Regions from separate parts of the Streptomyces sp. SYP-A7185 genome, predicted to be linked through region 1. Evidence: riboswitches for the same ligand, from Rfam matches in the RefSeq annotation. Region 1 holds a riboswitch; the other holds the start of a gene.

The links. Region 1 has a riboswitch for cyclic di-AMP ahead of QBL25_RS25135 (NlpC/P60 family protein). Riboswitches for the same ligand answer to the same signal wherever they lie in the genome.
Region 2: linked by a shared signal. The riboswitch ahead of QBL25_RS18385 (transglycosylase family protein) and the one ahead of QBL25_RS25135 (NlpC/P60 family protein) in region 1 are both predicted to bind cyclic di-AMP.

The regions. Positions count from the first base shown of each region.
Region 1 is NZ_CP122310.1:5,700,534-5,707,725, forward strand. It holds gene QBL25_RS25115 (LuxR C-terminal-related transcriptional regulator) at 1-536, shown strand, start outside; gene QBL25_RS25120 (hypothetical protein) at 598-1,242, opposite strand; gene QBL25_RS25125 (NlpC/P60 family protein) at 1,340-2,383, opposite strand; gene QBL25_RS25130 (hypothetical protein) at 2,705-3,058, shown strand; gene QBL25_RS25135 (NlpC/P60 family protein) at 3,224-4,432, opposite strand; cyclic di-AMP (ydaO/yuaA leader) riboswitch at 4,440-4,597, opposite strand; gene QBL25_RS25140 (ATP-dependent DNA helicase) at 4,840-7,192, shown strand, end outside.
Region 2 is NZ_CP122310.1:4,210,661-4,217,852, forward strand. It holds gene QBL25_RS18365 (exopolyphosphatase) at 1-420, opposite strand, end outside; gene QBL25_RS18370 (DUF501 domain-containing protein) at 417-971, opposite strand; gene QBL25_RS18375 (FtsB family cell division protein) at 1,053-1,532, opposite strand; gene eno (phosphopyruvate hydratase) at 1,641-2,921, opposite strand; gene QBL25_RS18385 (transglycosylase family protein) at 3,190-3,900, opposite strand; cyclic di-AMP (ydaO/yuaA leader) riboswitch at 3,904-4,093, opposite strand; gene QBL25_RS18390 (transglycosylase family protein) at 4,275-5,270, opposite strand; gene QBL25_RS18395 (cytochrome P450 family protein) at 5,406-6,758, opposite strand; gene QBL25_RS18400 (nucleoside triphosphate pyrophosphohydrolase) at 7,179-7,192, opposite strand, start outside.

The DNA of each region.
Region 1 (7,192 bases):
CGGTCACGGTCATCACCACCACACGCCCCGAGGTCGTCCTCCTCGACGTGCACCTTCCGGGCGGCGGCGGCGTCGAAGTGCTGCGCCGCTGCGCGCCGTTGATGTCCGACGCCGAGCGGCCCGTGCGGTTCCTCGCGCTCTCCGTCTCGGATGCGGCCGAGGACGTCATCGGGGTCATCCGCGGCGGTGCCCGCGGCTATGTCACCAAGACGATCACCGGTACGGACCTGGTCGACTCCATCTTCCGGGTGCAGGACGGCGACGCGGTGTTCTCGCCGCGCCTGGCCGGGTTCGTCCTCGACGCTTTCGCGTCGACCGACGCGCCGCCGGTCGACGAGGACCTGGACCGCCTCACGCAGCGCGAGCGGGAGGTACTGCGGCTGATCGCGCGCGGGTACGCGTACAAGGAGATCGCCAAGCAGCTGTTCATCTCGGTGAAGACGGTCGAGTCGCATGTGTCGGCGGTGCTGCGGAAGCTCCAGCTCTCCAACCGGCACGAGCTGACCCGGTGGGCGACGGCACGGCGACTGGTCTGACGGGCCTGCCGGACCTGACGGGCCTGGCTCGTTCCGCGGGCCTCAGGCCCGGTGGGGTGCGTCAGTGGTGCGCGCCGTCGGGCATCGAGGCCGGGGCGGGGCTCAGTTTCCGTATCGCCCAGCGGTAGTGGCCGACCGCCTTGGTGATGCCGATGAGGCCCGTCAGCCACAGGATGAGGCCCGTGCCCATGCCGAGCGCGACGTCGCTGTACGAGTCCCGGCCGGGCTCGGCGTAGGCGGCGGCCGCGAAGGACGCCCACAGGCCGAGCGTGCTCACGGCGAGGGACGACAGGAGCCAGCACAGGCTGAGTCCGGGGGAGCGCAGGGCGGAGTCCGACGCGGGGTGGCTGTCCAGCGCCAGCCAGCTGTCGGTGAGTTCGCGGATCTTCCGGTCCTTGCGGATGCCGGCGACGACGCCGATGACCGAGGGGGCGAGGGCCCCGAGGCCCAGGACGGCGCAGAGCGGGACCATCACGAAGGCCGTCACGTCGTGGTCCTCGATCATTTCGAGCGGCACCGTCAGGAGCGCCCAGCCGATGACGCCGCCGAGTGCGCACAGCCAGAGCAGCAGGAGGCGATGCACGCCCAGGCTCCGCTTGCGCAGGTCTTCGAGGGCGATGCCGCGGTCGTACAGCAGCGCGCTCCGGTCCGGCCAGGTGCGCAGATGGACGGGCGGCGGAGGCGGAGGCAGCGTACGGCGGGGCATGCCCCTGACAGTACCTGCGGGCCCGGGCGGCTTTCCGAGCCACCCGCGCGGCCCGCTGAGCCACCCGCGCGGCACGACAAACGACCCACGAAGCCCGTCAGGACACCCGCGTGGCTCCCGCGAACGGCATCTGGCTGATCGGTGCGAGGCGGACGGGGGCGCTCGGGTTCGGGGCGTGGATCATCTGGCCGTTGCCCACGTAGAGGCCCACATGGCTGATGCCCTGGTAGAAGAAGACCAGGTCGCCCGGCTGGAGTTGGGAGCGCGGGACGCGTTCGCCCGTGGCGATCTGCGCGTACGTCGTGCGCGGCAGCTCGACGCCGGCCGACCGGTAGGCGGCCTGGGTGAGCCCGGAGCAGTCGAAGGCGTCGGGGCCGGTGGCGCCCCACACGTACGGGCTGCCGAGTGCCTTGTAGGCGTACGAGACGGCCGCTGACGCACGGGCGTCGGCGGCCTTGGGCGGGGTGCCCGATACGCCGTCGCGGCCCGCCGTGCGGGATGCCCTGTCCTCGCCCGTGACCTCCGCGCGCTGTTCGCCGGTGAGCTGCGACAGGAGCCGCTTGGCCGCGTCGAGCTTTCCCGTCACCGTCTTCTTGTGCCGGTTCAGCTCCGCCTGGCGGGACTTGAGGTGCGCGAGGGTGGTGTCGGCCTCGGTGCGCAGCTGCTCGATCTCCTGGAGCTGCTTCTGGACGCCGGCGACGGTCGCGGCCCGGCGGCTGTCCGCCCGGTCGGCGAGCGCGGCGCGTTCGAGGTACTGGTCGGGGCCGGAGGAGAGCGCGAGCTGGACGGACGGGGCGATGCCGCCGCTGCGGTACTGCGCCGCCGCCAGCGAACCGAGGCCCTCGCGCGCCGCGTTGAGCTTCTCCGTCTTGCGGGCCGCCTCGTCGCGCAGCTCGCCCAGGGACTTCTCGGCGTTCTCGGCCTTCTCCTTGGCGCCGTTGTACTTCTCGGTGGCGACCTCTGCCTCGCGGTAGAGCGCGTCGACCTTGGACTTCACCTCGGCCGGGCTGAGCCGCGGATCCGCGTGTCCCGTGCCGTCGAAGGCGGTGGCCGTCGCGGCCCCGGCGAGGGCGATGGTGGCGGCGGTGCGGGCCGTATGGCCACTGAGCGAGCGCTGTCTGGGCTTGCGGTGCGCTGCCACGAAGGGGGGCTCCTTAAGGTTCCGGCGGCGGCCCGCACAGGGGGGACGGACCGCCGCCGGATTCTCGGCGGAGGTGGCCGACTGCCGCCCCTGGTCCGAGCGGCGGTGGGGAGCCGGTCACCTGACGAAGGACGCTAAACCTGACCGTCACGGGTTGGTGTCGGACTGTGCGCTACTGGCGGAAGTGCGTCGACAGGTGCCTCTTTGTGACCGCGCGATCCGCTGAGCCGCATGGCCTTCGCGTAGACCTGTGACCGATGTGGAGCTTGGGGCCCACCTGGCTACGGAGGGGTGCTAGGGCCCCGGCTAGGCTCCGCAACCATGGACGTTCTCACCCATCTCTTCGTCGGCCTGCACATCATCGGCATCGCCTCCCTCCTGGGCGGCTTCCTCACCCAGATGAAGCAGATGGGCCAGGGCACGGCCCGCTTCGTCCCCGCGATGCTTCACGGCGCGCTCACTATGCTCGTCACGGGCGTGATCCTGGTGGGTCTCAACCAGGCGGACGACAGCCCCGTCAACAACGTCAAGATCGGCATCAAGATGGCCGTCCTGATCGTGATTTTGGCGCTGGTCTACGTGAAGCGGGACGAGGAGAAGGTGGACAAGGGGATGTTCGGCGCCGTCGGTCTGCTGACCGTCGCGAACATCTTCATCGCGGTCCTCTGGACCTGATCCGCGGTCCTCGAGACCTCATCCGCGGCCTTCTGGACCCGAACCGCAGTGCTCCGGACCCGATCCGCGGTGCTCTGGGCTTGAGTCCGGAAAGCCAACCGACCCACTACGCGCGCGTGGCCCGCATCCCCCCGGGAATGCGGGCCACGCGCGCGTAGGTGGGCTTCAGGCGGGCCGCACCACGCTGTGGATCGGCATGTAGTAGATCGACTCGACGCGGACGTTCGCACCCGGCTTCGGGGCGTGGATCATCTTGCCGTCGCCGATGTAGATCCCCACGTGGCTGATGTCGTCGTAGAAGAAGACCAGGTCACCCGGCTTGGCGTCGGCAGTCTTCACGGTCGTGCCGACCTTCACCTGGTCCCACGTCGTGCGCGGCAGGGAGATCCCCGCCGCCTTCCACGCGTCCTGGGTGAGCCCGGAGCAGTCGTACGAGTCGGGGCCGGTGGCACCCCACACGTACGGCTTGCCGATCTGGGCCTCGGCGAAGTCGATCACCTTCGCGGCCTTCGTCGCGTAACCGCTGTCCGTACCGCCTGAGCCAGTGCCCGTGCCGGCCCCCGAACCCGCGCCGGTGCCGGACTCGGAGCCCGTGTCCGGGGTCTCCTTGTCCTGCTCGCGCTCCTTGGCCGCGGCCTCTTCCGCCGCCTTGCGCTTGGCCTCCGCCTCGGCCTCCTGCTTGCGCGCCAGCTCGGCGGCCTTGCGCTTGGCGGCTTCTTCCTTCTTCTTCTCGATCGCCGCGAGCCGCGCCTTCTCCTCGGCGGTCAGCTGCGAGAGCATCGTGCGCGCCTGGCCCAGCTTCTTCTGGACGGTCTGCTTGCTCGTCCTGAGGTCGTCCCGCGAGTCGCTCAGCGTCTCCAGGCTCTTGGTGGCCTTGGTGCGCTGCTTCGTCGCCGAGGCCTGCTGCGTCTGGTAGTCGTCGACAGCCCTCTTCTGGCGCGCGGTCAGCCGGTCGGAGAGGTGGTTCTGATCGAAGAACGACTGAGGGTCGTCGGCGAGCATCATCGTGGCGGTTTCGGAGACACCGCCGGTGCGGTACTGGGCCGCGGCGAACGTGCCCAGCTGGCGCCGGGCCTCGTTCAGCTTGTCGGTGCGCTCGGCCACGTCGTCGAGCAGCGTGTCCACCTTCTTGCGCTGCTTGTCGGTGCGCTCCTTGGCCGAGTTGTACTTCTGGGTGGCCACGCCCGCCTGGTGGTAGAGGTCGTCGACCTTCTTCTGGACTTCTTCGAGGCTGGGCTTCTGCGGAGCGGACGGTGCCGCCTGCGCGCTCTGCGACAACAGGGCCACAGAGGTCAGGGCCGCCGTCGTGATGCCGAGGGCGGGAGTGGCGCGTAGGCCGGCCATGCGGGTCCGCGGCTTGCGGTGCGACGCCAAGGGAGGCGACTCCTTCCGTAGACCGCCTACCGGGTTAGCTGTCGGGTTCGGGCGGGTGATTCCGGAAGGTTGCCCTACGGTCCCGTACTGCGTACGGGACCGATTCACCCCAAGTTCTTGGTGGGTCCCCGGCTCCGAGGAGATCGAACTCGGCGGAGGCCGCCCGTTCCCGGCGGGGTTCGCCGGTGGGAGTACGAGCAGCCCGGGCAGCAACCTAGCCAATTCGTGTGGCCCGTGTGAAGGTTGATGTTCGATATGCCCGATACGTTTTCGTTACTTTAAGAAGCGCTTGACGCGGGCACGCCGTGCCGTTGCGGAACGTGACGGTCCGCGGGCGGGGCGTATCCGGCCGGAGGTATCGGAACCCGGGGCGGGTTGTCAGTGGGGCCGCCTAGACTCGGGAGGCGATGAGCAGCCTCTTTGATGACAGCTTCCTGGCGGACCTCCAGCCCTCGCGGGCTTCGGAGGGGGAGCCCCCGCCGCCGCCCGAGGACAGTGCCCCGGAATCCATTCCGGACGACCTGTTCGACGGGAAGTTCGACGCGCCCGCACCCCGGGACGCGCACTACCGCGACGGTGCCCCACGCCCCGTGATCGACCCGGCGGCCCTGCTCGACGGGCTGAACGAGAACCAGCGCGCGGCCGTCGTGCACGCACACTCCCCGCTGCTCATCGTCGCGGGCGCCGGCTCCGGCAAGACCCGGGTCCTGACGCACCGCATCGCGTATCTCCTGGCCGAGCGGCACGTGCACCCGGGCCAGATCCTGGCGATCACGTTCACGAACAAGGCCGCGGGCGAGATGAAGGAGCGTGTCGAGCAGCTCGTCGGCCCTCGGGCCAACGCGATGTGGGTGTCGACGTTCCACAGCGCGTGCGTGCGCATACTGCGCCGCGAGTCGAAGACGATCGGCTTCACCTCCTCCTTCTCGATCTACGACGCCGCCGATTCCAAGCGCCTGATGGCGCTGGTCTGCCGTGATCTGGACATCGACCCGAAGAAGTTCCCGCCGAAGTCCTTCAGCGCCAAGATCTCGAACCTGAAGAACGAGCTGATCGACGAGGAGACCTTCGCGGGCCAGGCCGCCGACGGTTTCGAGAAGACCCTCGCTCAGGCGTACGCGATGTACCAGTCGCGCCTGCGCGAGGCGAACGCCCTCGACTTCGACGACCTGATCATGACGACGGTCAACATGTTCCGTGCGTTCCCGGACATCGCCGCGCACTACCGCCGCCGCTTCCGCCACGTGATGGTCGACGAGTACCAGGACACCAACCACGCCCAGTACGCCCTGGTGCGCGAGCTGGTGGGCCCCTCCGGGGGCGAGGGCGACGACCCCGCCGAGCTGTGTGTCGTGGGTGACGCGGACCAGTCGATCTACGCCTTCCGCGGCGCCACGATCCGCAACATCCTCCAGTTCGAGGAGGACTACCCGGACGCGACCACGATCCTCCTGGAGCAGAACTACCGCTCCAGCCAGACGATCCTGACCGCCGCCAACGCCGTCATCGAGCGCAACGAAAGCCGCCGCCCCAAGAACCTGTGGACCAACGCGGGCGAGGGCGCGGGCATCATCGGATACGTCGCCGACACCGAGCACGACGAGGCGCAGTTCGTCGCCGACGAGATCGACCGGCTCACCGACGCGGGCGACGCGAAGGCGGGCGACGTCGCGATCTTCTACCGGACGAACGCGCAGTCCCGTGTCTTCGAAGAGATCTTCATCCGCGTCGGCCTGCCCTACAAGGTCGTCGGCGGCGTCCGCTTCTACGAGCGCAAGGAGGTCCGGGACGTCCTCGCGTATCTGCGGGTGCTGGCCAACCCGGAGGACTCCGTCCCGCTCCGCCGAATTCTGAACGTACCCAAGCGGGGCATCGGCGACCGCGCGGAGGCCATGATCGACGCGCTCTCGCAGCGCGAGAAGATCTCCTTCCCGCAGGCGCTGAAGCGCGTCGACGAGGCGTACGGCATGGCGGCCCGCTCGGCGAACGCCGTCAAGCGGTTCAACGTGCTCATGGAGGAGCTGCGGACCATCGTCGAGTCCGGTGCCGGGCCCGCCGTCGTCCTGGAAGCCGTGCTCGAACGCACCGGGTACCTCGCCGAGCTCCAGGCCTCGACCGACCCGCAGGACGAGACGCGCATCGAGAACCTCCAGGAGCTCGCCGCCGTGGCCCTGGAATTCGAGCAGGACAGCAGCGCGGCCAATGCCGCCGGTGACGTCGGCGACGGCACGGGCGAAGGCACCGAAGGCACGGGGGAGACCGAGGCCGCGGAGGACCCGACCGAGGGCACCGACGACGCCGACGAGGGCGCGGGCACGGGCGTGGCGGGCACGCTCTCCGAGTTCCTGGAGCGCGTCGCGCTCGTCGCCGACTCGGACCAGATCCCGGACGAGGAGGACGACGGCTCCGGGGTCATCACGCTGATGACGCTGCACACCGCCAAGGGCCTCGAGTTCCCGGTCGTCTTCCTGACCGGCATGGAGGACGGCGTCTTCCCGCACATGCGCAGCCTCGGCCAGGTCAAGGAGCTGGAGGAGGAGCGCCGTCTCGCCTACGTGGGCATCACGCGCGCGCGTGAGCGGCTCTATCTGACGCGGTCCTCGATGCGCAGCGCCTGGGGACAGCCCTCGTACAACCCGCCCTCGCGCTTCCTGGAGGAGATCCCGGAGACCCATCTGGACTGGAAGCGGAAGGGTTCCGTCGGCGCACCGGCGTCCTCGTTCTCCGGGCCGACTGCCGGAATTGCCTCCTCCTTGTCGT
Region 2 (7,192 bases), 1.5 Mb from region 1:
GTCGACGACGAGGTACGGCTTGGCGAGGTGGTCGCTGCCCGCCAGCTCCCTGGTCGCCCCGGTGAAGGAGAACTCGGCCTCCTGGTCACCGCTGATGACCTCGGGCTCGACGCCGAGGATGTCCAGGACGCCGCGTACGAAGTCGTCGCGGTTCTCGGCGTCGCGGGACGCGGAGGTCGCCACGAAGCGCAGGCGCTCGGCGCCGTGCTTCTTGATGACCCCGGCGTACTCGCGGCAGGCCGCGAAGGTCCGCTCCAGGGCCTCGGGGGCCAGGCGGCCGGTCTTGTCCACGCCCTGGCCGAGGCGGACGACGGTCATCCTGCGGTCCAGGTCGACCAGCTCGCCCGTCCGCGGGTCCGCGTCCGCCACCAGGAGGCGGATGGAGTTGGTGCCGCAGTCGACGGCGGCCACGCGGGTCACTCGGCGCCCTCCTGACCGGCGCCGGCGTCGACGCCGGCGCACGGCGTGACGCAGGGCCCCTTGGCCCACCACTGCGGCAGCATCGCGAGCGCCTCGTCGCCCAGGGGGTTCACCCCGGGTCCCGCGGCCAGCGAGTGGCCGACCAGGACGTGCAGGCACTTCACGCGGTCCGGCATGCCGCCCGCGCTCGGGAAGCCTTCAAGGACCTCGATGGCGTCGCGGCGCGCGATGTAGTCCTCGTGCGCCGCGCGGTACGCGGCGGCCAGCTCGGGGTCCGTCTTCAGCCGCTCCGACATCTCCTTCATGACGCCGTTGGCCTCAAGGGTGCCGATCGCGGAGGCGGCCCGCGGGCACGTCAGGTAGTACGTCGTCGGGAACGGCGTCCCGTCCGGCAGGCGCGGCGCCGTCTCGACGACGTCCGGCTGCCCGCACGGGCAGCGGTGGGCGATGGCCCGCAGGCCGCGCGGCGGACGGCCGAGCTGCTGCTTGAAGGCCTCGACGTCGGCGTCGGTGGGCTCGGTGCGCGGGGTGGTCGGCGGGGGCGTTTCCATGCCTGTCTTTCGATCGTTTCCGTAGAGGTTCTGTCGGGTCCGGGCGCCCGGACCCGAGCGTTCGAGCTCGGCCGTCCGAGCTCAGTTCTCGTCCGCGCGGTCGGCCTTGTCCACGCCGTCCCAGACGTTCGAGTACCAGGGCCTGGCGGCGGCCTTCTGGTCGGCGCGCTGCTTCTTCGCCGCCGCGGGGTCGATCACCGTGTAGCCGGTCTCGCCCGGCATCACGTAGTGCAGCCGGTCCCGGATGCGCTGCTCCGCGTACGCGTCGTCCCGCCAGCGGGCCTTCTCGTCGCGCAGCTTCTCGACGTTCTCGCGGCGCTCGGCCTGCTCCTTGCGCTGGTCGGCGATCTCCGCGCGCTGGGAGACGTACTGCCTTATCGGGTAGGCGAGCGCGACGACCAGCGAGCAGAGCACCAGCGCGAGGAGCGCGGCGCGGCCCGTGAGCCGGGAGCGGCGCGCCTGGCGCTTGGTCTGGGAGCGGTAGACACGCTCCGCGGTCTGCTCGCCGAGCAGCCGCAGCCTGGTCGCGGTGGAGAACCGGTCGCGGTCCTTCACGGCCATGTGTGCCGCCTCCCCGATACGTACGTACGTCCCCGCACACGGTACGGGACCGAGTGCGGGGACGTACGTAACTGCTCGGCGGAGCCGGGTCCGGTGAGCCCGGAGCCGTCAGCCCTTGAAGCGGGGGAACGCCGAACGGCCGGCGTAGACCGCGGCGTCGTCCAGGATCTCCTCGATGCGGAGCAGCTGGTTGTACTTGGCGACGCGCTCGGAGCGGGCCGGGGCGCCGGTCTTGATCTGGCCGCAGTTGGTGGCGACGGCGAGGTCGGCGATGGTGACGTCCTCGGTCTCGCCGGAGCGGTGCGACATCATGCACTTGAAGCCGCTGCGCTGGGCCATCTCGACGGCGTCCAGGGTCTCGGTCAGCGAGCCGATCTGGTTGACCTTCACCAGGAGGGCGTTCGCGGACTTCTCCTCGATGCCGCGGGCCAGGCGCTCGGGGTTGGTGACGAACAGGTCGTCGCCCACGAGCTGGACCTTGTCGCCGAGCTTCTCGGTGATGACGTTCCAGCCGGCCCAGTCGTCCTCGAACAGCGGGTCCTCGATGGACACGAGCGGGTACGAGGCGACGAGCTCCTCGTAGTACTCGGTCATCTCGGCGGCCGAGCGGGACTTGCCCTCGAACTCGTACGTGCCGTCCTTGTAGAACTCGGACGCGGCGACGTCGAGCGCGAGCGCGATCTGCTCGCCGGGGACGTAACCGGCCTGCTTGATGGCCTCAAGAATGAGGTCGAGCGCGGCGCGGTTGGAGTCCAGGTTCGGGGCGAAGCCGCCCTCGTCGCCCAGGCCGGTGGAGAGGCCCTTGTCCTTCAGGACCTTCTTCAGCGTGTGGTAGACCTCGGTGCCCCAGCGCAGGGCCTCGGAGAACGACTCGGCGCCGATCGGCGCGATCATGAACTCCTGGATGTCGACGTTCGAGTCGGCGTGCGACCCGCCGTTCAGGATGTTCATCATCGGAACGGGCAGCAGGTGCGCGTTCGGGCCGCCGAGGTAGCGGAAGAGCGGGAGGTCGGAGGCCTCCGACGCGGCGTGCGCGACGGCGAGCGAGACGCCGAGGATGGCGTTGGCGCCGAGCGAGCCCTTGTTGTCGGTGGCGTCGAGGTCGAACATCGCCTGGTCGATCAGGCGCTGCTCGGTCGCGTCGTATCCGACGAGCTCCGGGCCGATCTGCTCGATGACGGCGAGGACGGCCTTCTCCACGCCCTTGCCCATGTAACGGTTGGGGTCACCGTCACGGAGTTCGATGGCCTCGAAAGCACCGGTGGACGCACCGGACGGAACGGCGGCACGACCCGTGCTGCCGTCGTCGAGGCCGACCTCGACCTCGACCGTGGGGTTGCCTCGGGAGTCCAGGATTTCCCGGGCTACGACGACGTCGATGGACGGCACGAGCATCTCCTTCTGGGATGTGACGCGAGTACGCGAGGCGTTGGCCTCGCGGACACGAGCCTAACCGGCTCCCGGGCAAGAGCCAGCCGAGCGACCGCCCTGTGGACAAACCGAGAGCAAAATGTTTCCGAACGGAACAAAGCGTGGAGGGCACACATGACCCCGCCCCGGTGCGTACGGGGGATACGCGCACCGGGGCGGGGTGGACCCGTGGGGGACGGGGGTGGAACGGGCGGCGCCTCCGCCGAAGCGCCGCCGTCGCCGGCCCTTAGCTCAGGTGGAGCTGCTGGCCCGGGTAGATCACGTCGGCGTTGTCGATGATGTCGCCGTTCAGCTTGTACACCTTGTGCCAGCCGCCCTTGACGTTCTTCGCCTCGGCGATCTTGGAGAGGGTGTCACCCTTCTTGACCTTGTACTCGCCGTCGCCCTTCTTGACCGTCTTGCCGGTCGGGGTCTCGACGGTCTTCTTGGACTCGGTCTTCGGAGCCTCGGCCTTGGGAGCGGCCTGCTGCGGCTGCTCGGTCTGGGCGCTGGGCTGGCTCTTGGGCTGCTCCTGGGGCTGCTGCTGCTGCGGGGCGCTCTGCTGCGCACCGCCACCCTCGTTGGAGGCGCCCGAGAGGCCGACGCCGCAGCTCGGCCAGGCACCCTTGCCCTGACCCGCGAGGACCTTCTCGCCGATCTCTATCTGCTGGGCCTTGGAGGCCTTGTCCGCGCTGGGCGCGTACTTCGTGCCGCCGTACGCCGCCCACGTGGACGACGAGAACTGAAGACCGCCGGTGTAGCCGTTGCCCGTGTTGATCGACCAGTTGCCGCCGGACTCGCACTGGGCGACGGCGTCCCACTCGGAGTTCGTCGCGGCGGAGGCCGAGCCGGCCGCCATCAGCGGGGCCGCGACCGCGACACCGGTGACACCGGCGAGCGTGGCGACACGAGTGGCCTTGGACGGGCGGCGGTGCTTGCCCTTGCTGGAAAACAGCATGAGTGATCCCCTCACCGACGCCTGCGAGGTGAGCTGTCGGGTTCGGGCCGATGAAGTTGCCCGGCCGCGCTTCCTCGAAGCGCGGCTTAACCCCTAGCCGTTCCCGTCCGTCCGCCTCGCTCTCACGAGACTCAACGGCCGGGCCCGGCGGAAACCTTGGGTCCCCCGCTCCTGCCTACGGCGCTTACGCGACGACTGTTCCCGACCGGCCGTTGGCAGGACTCGGCGTACCGACCGGCGGGGCCCGCTGTGGCGAGCGGTCACGACCGTAGACATGCGATCGGCGGAATTTCAAAGACGATCAGGGCTTCTGAGACCCATCTCTCACTTGCGCCAATTGGGACATCAAGCGCAAAGCGACTCGCCAACTACCCCTACTTTTCGCCCAAATCGAGGCTCTGACCGGGAAGGATGAGATCGGGGTCGGAGCCGACCGACTTCTCGTTCCCGGCGTACAGCTCGGTCCACCCGCCCTTCACGTCGAGGTCGTCCGCGATGGCCGAGAGGTTGTCGCCGGAGCGCACCGTGTACGTCCCGTCCGAGCCGTCCCGCTGACGCTCCTCGCCGCGGGAGGCATGCCGGCCCGAGCCCTCGCGGGCGGTGTCGCCGGACGGTTCGTCGGCGGCGCTGCCGCCGCGGTGGCGGCCGCCCTTCTCGTCGGCGGAGGGGGTGGAAGGAGTGGAGTCGGGAGAAGTGGCCTCGTCCGCTTCGGACTTGCCGGTCTCGCCGGTCTCGCCGGACTTGGCCGAACCATCCGACTTGTCTGACTCGTCGTGATTCTTGTCTCGCGAGGCGTCGTCCGCGTCGGGCTTCCCGGAGGGCTCGGCCTCGTCCGAGGGGTCGGCCGACTTGCCCGTCGAGGTGCTCGACTCGCCCGACTTACCCTTATCGGACGACTTGTCCGACTCGTCCGGCGTGGCGGACTCCGCCGAGTCCGACGGTTCGTCAGAGGGGATCGTGATCGGGGCGCCCGGGTCGACGTCGGCCGCGGCACCGTCCTGGGTGAGACCGGCGATGGGTGCGCAGCTCGGCCACGCCTTGGGGCCCTGGTCGTCGAGGACCTTCTCGGCGACGGAGATCTGCTGGGAGCGGCTGGCCTGGTCGGCGCTCGGCGCGAAGTCGAGGCCGCCGTACTCCTCCCAGACCTCCTGCGTGAACTGGAACCCGCCGTAATACCCGTTGCCCGCGTCCGCGCTCCAGGATCCGCCGCTCTCGCACTCCGCGAGCTTGTCCCACGTGGCGGTGTCCGCCGCGCTCGCACTGGTGGCGCCGAGCAGCGGGATGGCGATGGCCGATCCCGCCACTCCTGCCGCGACGATCAGGGCCGGGGCCTGGCGGGGGCGTCGGTGACGACCATGGCCGGAGAGCATGCGGTTGCCTTTCGCGTGACTGGAGCGACGACTGCGACACGGGATGCCGAGTCGTCGTGAACGTAGCGGGAGTCGAACGCTTGTCACAAGTCGATGCAGCGGAGATCACGTGAAAGTCACAGTCTTGACGGCTTGTCAGCTGGACGGCGGTTCCGGCGTCTGATATTTGCTCCGCTGTGCGGGTGTGAACTCCACGGGCAGCGTGCGGAGTCCGCGCATGATGAGTCCGCCACGCCACCTCAAATCACCAGGTTCCGCCGCGAGTCGCAGGTCAGGGAGGCGGCGCAGCAGGGTCGCGAGGGCGGCCTGGCCTTCGAGGCGGGCCAGGGGTGCGCCGAGACAGTAATGAATGCCATGGCCGTAGCCGAGGTGTTGGTTGTCGCGGCGGGAGAGGTCGAGCGTGTCCGGCAGATCGAATCGTGCGGGATCCCGATCGGCGGCGGCGAGGACGACCAGGACGGGGTCGCCGGCCGCGATCTCCTCCACTCCGATCGTCAGCGGCTCGGTGGCGAAGCGCCAGGTGGCCAGTTCGACGGGCCCGTCGAAGCGGAGGAGTTCCTCGAGGCCGGTCTCCAGGAGCGCGGTGTCGCCGTCCGCGAGGGATTCCTGGAGCCGCGCGCGCTGCTCCGGGTGGGTGAGGAGGGCGTACGTCCCGTTCCCGATGAGGTTGACGGTGGTCTCGAAGCCGGCGAACAGGAGGATGAAGGCCATCGCTGCGGCCTCGTTCTCGGTGAGGTGCTCGCCGTGGTCCGAGGCGCGGATGAGTCCGGAGATGAGGTCGTCGCCGGGTTCGAGGCGCTTGCGGTGGATCAGCTCGGCGAGGTAGCCGCGCATCTTCTTCACGGACCGGGCGACCCCGCCCCGGGGCCCGCCGCCGTGGCGGATCATCATGCCCGCCCAGTCGCGGAAGTCGTCCTGGTCCTCGCGGGGCACGCCGAGGAGGTCGCAGATCGCGTAGATGGGGAGCGGGAAGGCGAAGTCGTGGATGAGGTCGGCTTCCCCCTTCTCCGCGAACCGGTCGATGAGGTGGTCGGTCAGCTCCTGGACCCGGGGCGCGAACTCGGCGACGCGGCGCGGCGTGAAGGCCTTGGAGACCAGGCGCCTCAGCCGGGTGTGGTCCGGCGGGTCGATGTTGAGCAGGTGCGTCATGAGGTTGGCGCTGCGCTCGCCCGGGATGCCGGTCTTGCTCTTCGCGTGCGCGGGCTCGACGTGGTGGGCCGGGTTCTTGCTGAGCCGCTGGTCGGCGAGCGCCTGCTTGGCGTCGGCGTACCGCGTGACCAGCCAGGCCTCCACGCCGCTGGGCAGCCGGGTCCTGCGCACGGGCGCGTGCTCGCGGAGCCAGGCGTAGGCGGGGTAGGGGTCGGTGGCGAACTCCCACGAAAAGAGCTCGGGCACGGGACCCCGGACCTCGGGCACGGGGGCGTGCGCCCCCGCGGGACAGGTCGCAGGGACGTCCCCTGCGGGGGCGGGCGGCGGCTGGTCTGGCATGGGGACGACGTTATCCGGCGCCATCGCCACGGACTCCGCCGCGTTCGCCCGCGGGTGGGGGGCGGGGCGGACGGGCCGGGCGGGCCCGGCGGGCCGGTCGGGCGGGCGGGCGGGCGGGCCGGTCGGGCGGACGGGCGGGCCGGACACGACGTGCGGCACATGGCGCACGGACCGGACGGCCGCGTACGACGGACGGGCCGCGCACGCCACGGACGACGGACGGGCCGGACAGCCGCGTACGACGGACGGGCCGGACAGCCGCGTACGACGGACGGGCCGCGCACGCCACGGACGCCGGACTGGCCGGACGGCCGCGTACGCCGGACGGGCCCCGCACGCCACGGACGCCGGACGGGCCGGGGCCCCGACCCCGGACGGGCCTCCCCTCCCCCGCCGGACCCGGTGCGGACCCCTACACCCCTACGCGCTCTCCG